2 linked regions of the Martelella mediterranea DSM 17316 genome follow. Each later gene encodes a partner of the first gene's protein in a complex. Links are inferred from orthologs where the notes say so. Each region holds a gene or a part of one and is shown on either strand. Other genes may lie near its edges.

What was found.
Region 2: the proteins of carA (region 1) and carB are in contact, whole or in part, in a solved structure (PDB 1KEE), measured with the Escherichia coli proteins. The link is inferred for Martelella mediterranea DSM 17316 from one-to-one orthologs.

What each region holds. Positions count from the first base shown.
Region 1 is NZ_CP020330.1:3,698,196-3,701,310, reverse strand. What follows is about bases 255-3,083. They hold carA (glutamine-hydrolyzing carbamoyl-phosphate synthase small subunit), read right to left. Parts: upstream 2,359-3,083; coding sequence 1,150-2,358; downstream 255-1,149. Other genes in these bases: Mame_RS17185 (GatB/YqeY domain-containing protein), read left to right, coding at 2,665-3,083. Also shown: more of Mame_RS17185, read left to right, coding at 3,084-3,115. UniProt on the Escherichia coli protein: Small subunit of the glutamine-dependent carbamoyl phosphate synthetase (CPSase).
Region 2 is NZ_CP020330.1:2,570,663-2,574,989, forward strand. Bases 173-4,213 are described here. They hold carB (carbamoyl-phosphate synthase large subunit), read right to left. Parts: upstream 3,856-4,213; coding sequence 373-3,855; downstream 173-372. Other genes in these bases: Mame_RS12020 (ArsR/SmtB family transcription factor), read right to left, coding at 173-246; Mame_RS26685 (hypothetical protein), read left to right, coding at 4,099-4,213. Also shown: more of Mame_RS12020, read right to left, coding at 1-172; more of Mame_RS26685, read left to right, coding at 4,214-4,263; Mame_RS12030 (isocitrate lyase/PEP mutase family protein), read right to left, coding at 4,298-4,327. UniProt on the Escherichia coli protein: Large subunit of the glutamine-dependent carbamoyl phosphate synthetase (CPSase).

The sequences.
Region 1 (3,115 bases):
CGCCAGACGGGCTATGTCTGGCTGAAGCGTGTCAGGGCTGGCGAGGGGGTGCAGGATCGCTCGCGGCGGCCGCACGCGAGCCCGCGGCGCACCGGTCAGGCGCTTGAACAGGCGGTGCTTGAGGTGCGCGATGCGCATCCGGCCTGGGGCGCCCGCAAGATTGCGTGGATGCTGGAGCGTATGGGGACCGATCCGCCGGCGGCCTCGACAGTCCATGCCATCCTGGTTCGACACAAGCGGATCACAACGCCTGAGGGCGCGGGCCCGGCTTATGGACGTTTCGAGCGCGAAGCGCCAAACCTGCTATGGCAGATGGACTTCAAAGGACGTTTTCAACTCGTCTCGGGGGCTGGTGTCATCCGCTCACCGTCCTCGATGATCATTCGCGGTTTGCCCTCGGACTTGAGGCCTGCGCCGACGAACGGAGGATGACGGTTCGCAGTCGGCTGGAACGCATCTTTCGTCACCATGGGCTGCCGATGGCGATCTATACCGACAATGGCAACCCGTGGGGAACGGCGTTCAGCACGGCTGGACACGCTTGCGCGTCTGGCTCCTCAAGCTGGGGGTAGAACTCATTCACGCCCGCCCCTACCATCCGCAGGGACGCGGCAAGAACGAACGCTTCCACCGCAGTTTCAAGGCTGAAGTTCTCGCCTTCCAGCCATTGTCGGACTTCAGGCAGGCGCAAAGGGCGTTTGATCGCTGGCGCGACCTCTATAACCATCATCGGCCGCATCAGGGCATCGCCATGGCCGTGCCCGCAAGCCGCTACAGCCCGTCGCCCCGCAGCTTTCCCGCCACTGTTCCCGAGCCCGTCTATGACCCAGGCGAGATCGTCAGGCGCGTCAGCAGCACAAACGCCTATGTCGCATTCAACGGCAAGGCATGGCGTGTGCCGAAGGCCTTTCAAGGGGAAATGCTGGCAATCAGACCCCTCGAAACCGACGGCCAACATGGCGTGTTCTTCGCAGCAAACCAAGTCGCCCTCATCGACCTTAACAAAGACGAATAACTGTCAGGCATGTCTCCGAACACCTGTCAGGGATGTCTCCGGGCTTTACACTTGACCCGAGGGTGACCCCGGAGAGGGGATGGCGCCCGCGAAACGGAAGCGGACGCCGAGGGGCCGCTAGGGCCCGATAGTGCTCAGGCGCGCTCTTCCAGCAGCGCCTCGCCCTTCTTCTCGCGCACCAGATTGATGAAGCGGCGGAAGAGGTAGTGGCTGTCCTGCGGACCGGGCGATGCCTCCGGGTGATGCTGGACGGAGAAGACCGGCTTGCCGGCAAGCGCGATGCCGCAATTGGAGCCGTCGAACAGCGACACATGGGTTTCCGCGACGCCCTCCGGCAGCGAGGCCGAATCGACCGCGAAACCGTGGTTCATCGACACGATCTCGACCTTGCCGGTGGTGTAGTCCTTCACCGGATGGTTGGCGCCGTGATGGCCCTGATGCATCTTTGTGGTCTTACCGCCGAGCGCGATCGCGAGGATCTGGTGGCCGAGGCAAATGCCGAAAATCGGCAGGCCGCTGTCGATCAGCGCGCGAATCACCGGCACGGCATATTCTCCGGTCGCGGCCGGATCGCCCGGGCCATTCGACAGGAACACGCCATCGGGCGAAAGCGCCAGAATCTGTTCCGCCGAGGTCTTGGCCGGCACGACCGTGACCTTGCAGTCGAGACCGGCGAACAGGCGCAGGATGTTGCGCTTCACGCCGTAGTCGACGCAGACGATGTGATAGCGGGCGTCAGCTTCGGCGAGCGTGTCATAGCCTTCGTTCCAGACCCACGGCTTCTCGTCCCATTTCGACGACTGGCCGGACGTGGCTTCGATGGCGAGGTCGAGACCTTCCAGTCCGCCCCACGCCTTCGCCTTGGCCTTCAGCGCGTCGAGATCGAACTTGCCGGACGGCTCGTGGGCGATCACGGCATTGGGCGCGCCATGCTCGCGGATCCAGGCGGTCAGCGCGCGGGTGTCGATGCCGGAAAGGCCGATGATGCCGCGCTTCTTCAGCCAGGTGTCGAGGTCTTCGCTGGAGCGGTAGTTGGAGGGCGCGGTGATATCGGCCCTGAAGATCGCGCCGACCGCGCCGCGGCGGGCGGCGGGCACCAGATCCTCGATATCCTCGCCATTGGCGCCGATATTGCCGATATGCGGAAAGGTGAAGGTGACGATCTGTCCGAGATAGGACGGGTCGGTCAGGATTTCCTGATAGCCGGTCAGCGCGGTGTTGAAGCAGACCTCTGCCTCGACGCTGCCTGTGGCGCCGACGCCCTTGCCGTAGATTACCGTGCCGTCGGCCAGAACCAGCGCGGCCGTCGGCGTTTCCTGTGTCCATGGGGCAGTCATGATCATTCCTTGCTAGTCGCCGGCCCGGGGCCGATTGAACGGGCCCTGTCCCGATCCTATATATGAGCCCGAGCCAAAGGGTTCGCGGGCAAGCTGCGTTCGGGTAGGCCACTTTTTGATGCGGTTGCGGGAAAATAGAGAAACCGCGCTTGCGGGTCAATTGCTCTTAAGGCAGACTTGTGGCATCTGCTCAAAATAAATGACGCGCCCGAAGATTTGATTTGATCGCAGCCCCGGTATTCGGTAAACGCCGCCGCCATTCGGCATGTGTCGATGCGGTACCTTGAAGATGGCGTTGCCAGGAGTGAATGAATGTTGCGCGATAAACTCGCACTTGCACAAAAAGACGCTTCGAAAGAGGAAGATCCGGTACGCTTCTGCACATTGAGACTGGTTCACGCGGCCATCAAGGACCGCGACCTGGCTCATCGTGCCAACGGCAAGGACCCCGTCAGCGATGACGATATCGCCGGGATTCTGTTCCAGATGCTGAAACAGCGCAAGGAATCCTCCCGCCTCTACGAAGAGAAGGGCCGGCCCGACCTCGCTGCACAGGAACGTCAGGAAATGGCGGTGATTCGCGAATTCCTGCCCGCCCAGTTGCCCGAGGACAAGATCCGCGAAGTCTGCGCCTCCGTGGTCGAGGAGACCGGCGCGCAGGGTCTGCGCGACATGGGCAGGTGCATCGAAACGCTGAAGGACCGCTATTCCGGTCAGATGGACTTCTCCAAGGCCTCCGGCGTGGTCAAGGACATGCTGAAAT
Region 2 (4,327 bases), 1.1 Mb from region 1 along the record:
CCAGCCATCGACCGCCTTCAGCGTCTCCGGCTCTATCCGGCAGGGCCGGGTCTGCGCCTCCCGGCCGCGGGAGATCAGCCCGGCGCGCTCCAGCACCTTCAGATGCTTGGAGACCGCCGGCAGCGACATCGCGAACGGTTCAGCCAGTTCATTCACCGTCGCTTCGCCCTTGGACAGCCGCGCAAGGATCGCGCGGCGGGTCGGATCGGCGAGGGCGGAGAGCGTCCGGGTCAGCGGATCGGACATTTTGTGTTTATCCCATCGGTTAATTAACCTATTGGATAAATAAAGGAGGCAAATCTCTGCGTCAAGTCCGAAGAAAAGGGCAGGCGCTGGGCCTGCCCTTCATGAGGCGTCTCAGTCCGATACGGCTCAGGCGTAGCTTTGCAGCGGGCGCACTTCGAGCTGGCCCTGTTTCAGCGCCTTGATCGCCTGGGCGGCGGCCATGGCGCCGGCCATGGTGGTGTAGTATGGCACCTTCTGGGTGAGTGCTGCACGGCGGAGCGACTTCGAATCCGAGATCGTCTTGTCGTTGCTGGTCGTGTTGAACACCAACTGGACCTGACGATTGCGGATCGCATCCTCGATATGCGGACGGCCCTCGCGCACCTTGTTGATCTTGGTGGCGGAAATGCCGTTTTCCTCCAGGAAGTCGCGGGTGCCGCCGGTCGCCATCACGGTGAAACCCTGCTCCACCAGAAGCCTGACGGCGGGCAGCACGCGCTCCTTGTCTTCCGACTTGACCGAGACGAAGACGCAGCCATCGCGCGGCAGATCGACGCTGGCGCCGAGCTGCGACTTGGCGAAGGCAATTGCGAAATCCTTGTCGAGGCCGATGACCTCGCCGGTCGAGCGCATTTCCGGGCCGAGCAGCGTATCGACGCCGGGGAACTTGGCGAAGGGGAAGACCGCTTCCTTGACCGCGATGTGGTTCAGCTTGCGCGGGTTGGGGCGCTCGCCGTAAGACGCGATCACATCGTTCAGCTTCTCGCCGGCCATCACGCGGGCGGCGATCTTGGCGATCGGCGAACCGATGGTCTTGGCCACGAACGGCACGGTGCGCGAGGCGCGCGGGTTCACTTCGAGGATATAGACCGTGCCGTCCTTGATGGCGAACTGCACGTTCATCAGGCCCTTGACGTTAAGCGCGAGCGCCAGCGCACGGGACTGTACCTCAAGCTCATCGAGGATTTCGTCCGACAGGGAATGGGGCGGCAGCGAGCAGGCGCTGTCGCCCGAATGGATGCCAGCTTCCTCGATATGCTCCATGATGCCCGCGACGAACACGTCGGTCCCGTCGCAGAGGCAGTCGACATCGACTTCGATGGCGTTGGTCAGGTAGCTGTCGAACAGAAGCGGGTTCTTGCCGAGCAGGGTGTTGATCTGCCCGGTCTTGTCGTTCGGATAGCGCTGCTTGATGTCCTCGGTGACGAGTTCCGGCACCACTTCCAGCAGGTAGTGCGACAAACCGGCATCGTTGTGGACGATCTCCATGGCGCGGCCGCCGAGAACGTAGGACGGGCGAACCACCAGCGGATAGCCGATTTCGGCCGCCACCAGGCGGGCCTGCTCGACCGAATAGGCGATGCCGTTATTGGGCTGGTTGAGGTCCAGCTTGATCAGCAGTTTCTGGAACCGGTCGCGATCCTCGGCAAGGTCGATCATGTCCGGTGCGGTGCCGAGGATCGGGATGCCGTTCTTTTCCAGCGCTTCGGCGAGCTTCAGCGGCGTTTGGCCGCCGAACTGCACGATGACGCCGACGAGCGTGCCTTTTTCCTGCTCGGCGCGCATGATCTCGATGACGTCTTCGGCCGTCAGCGGCTCGAAATAGAGCCGGTCGGAGGTGTCGTAGTCGGTCGAAACCGTTTCCGGGTTGCAGTTGACCATGATCGATTCATAGCCCGCATCCTTCAGCGCGAAGGCGGCATGGCAGCAGCAATAGTCGAACTCGATCCCCTGGCCGATCCGGTTCGGCCCGCCGCCGAGAATGACGACCTTCTTCGCATCCGAAATACCGGCCTCGGAGCGGGTCTGGCCATCGAAGGGCGTCTCGTAGGTCGAATACATGTAGGCGGTCGGCGAGGCGAATTCGGCGGCGCAGGTATCGATGCGCTTGTAGACCGGGCGCACGCCGAGCTTGTTGCGAAGCTGGGCGACTTCCTTCGGGCGGCCATGGGTGAGGCTTGCCAGCCGCTGGTCGGAAAAGCCCATCGCCTTCAGCATGCGCAGGTTTTCGGCATCCTGCGGCAGGCCGTGCTCGCGCACGCGCTCTTCCATATCAACGATTGCGCGCAGTTGATCGAGGAACCACGGGTCGATCTTCGAATGCTCGTGGATTTCGCTCTGGCTGACGCCGAGACGCATTGCCTGCGCGACCATGCGCAGGCGGTCCGGCGTGCCGGTGCCGATCGCGGCGCGGATGGCGTTGCTCGGCTCGCCGTTCTCGATGCCTGGGATCTCGATCTCGTCGAGGCCGGTCAGGCCGCGTTCCAGACCGCGCAGCGCCTTCTGCAGCGATTCCGGGAAGGTGCGGCCGATGGCCATGACTTCGCCCACGGATTTCATCGCCGTGGTCAGCGTGTTTTCCGCGCCCGGGAATTTTTCAAAGGCAAAGCGCGGGATCTTGGTGACCACATAATCGATCGACGGCTCGAACGAGGCGGGCGTCGCGCCGCCGGTGATGTCGTTTTCGAGTTCGTCCAGCGTGTAGCCGATGGCGAGCTTGGCGGCGACCTTGGCGATCGGAAAGCCGGTTGCCTTCGACGCGAGCGCCGAGGACCGCGACACGCGCGGGTTCATCTCGATGACGACGAGCCGGCCATCGGCCGGGTTGACGGCGAACTGCACGTTCGAGCCGCCGGTCTCCACACCGATCTCGCGCAGCACCGCCAGCGAGGCGTTGCGCATGATCTGGTATTCCTTGTCGGTCAACGTGAGCGCCGGCGCGACGGTGATCGAATCGCCGGTATGCACGCCCATCGGATCGACGTTCTCGATCGAGCAAATGATGATGCAGTTGTCCGCCTTGTCGCGGACGACCTCCATCTCGTATTCCTTCCAGCCGAGCACGGATTCCTCGATCAGCACTTCGGTGGTCGGCGAGGCGTCGAGGCCGCGCTCGACGATCTCGAAGAATTCCGAACGGTTATAGGCAATGCCGCCGCCGGTGCCGCCGAGCGTGAAGGACGGGCGGATGATGGTCGGCAGGCCGATGACGTCGAGCGCCTGCGCCGCGATTGCCATCGCATGCGACATGTAACGCTGCTTGCGGTCGGTATTGCCGAGGTTCCACTGGTTCTCGAGCTCGTCGAGCGCGTTGTCCAGCGCATCGCCCGAAAGCGTCTTCTTCAGTTCGGCGCGCTTGGCCTCGTGTTCCTGGCGGTGCTGGTCCTTGATCTCTGTGGCGTTGGCCAGCATGGACTTCGGCGTTTCGAGCCCGATCTTGGCCATGGCCTCGCGAAACAGCGCGCGGTCCTCGGCCTTGTCGATGGCGTCCGGTTTGGCGCCAATCATCTCGACATTGTAGCGCTCCAGCACGCCCATGCGGCGCAGCGACAATGCGGTGTTGAGCGCGGTCTGGCCGCCCATGGTCGGCAGCAGCGCGTCCGGGCGTTCCTTGGCGATGATCTTGGCGACGACTTCCGGGGTGATCGGCTCGACATAGGTGGCGTCGGCCAGTTCCGGGTCGGTCATGATCGTGGCCGGGTTGGAGTTGACCAGAATGACCCGGTAACCCTCTTCCCTGAGCGCCTTGCAGGCCTGCGCGCCGGAATAGTCGAACTCGCAAGCCTGACCGATGACGATCGGCCCCGCGCCGATGATGAGGATGGATTTGAGGTCTTGGCGCTTGGGCATGGGCGGTATCCGTCGTTTCTTCTTATCGTCCCTGCATCAAAAACCGGCACGGTTGACCGGGCCGGGTAAGGGACGTGAAATCATGTAGGCTAGGTGGGCCTTATAGGGAAGTTGCCGTGGCAACGGAACCCCGAAAATGCACCGCGCGAACCGCCATCAACGATGTTTTTTCGGCTTTCATGCACTTAAACGTGAACTTTTCGTTTACATGCCGCGTTATTACTCCAAACCGGAGACAAAACCATGTTTGAATATCTGCCTCTTATCGCATTCCAGATCGTGTTCGCGGCTGCAGGACTTGCTATTCTTTACCGGATCGTCGGCGGCAGGATTTTTGGCGCGGACGACGCCCAGCGCAAGAGCCATGGCGAAATCTTTCGCAGGGCCAGCAAGACGTCGCATGCCTGAGCGCGCACGTCTCACCCGGTGACGCCCGTCGGCGTCACCGCTTCGGCGGCACGGTCAGCCTTTC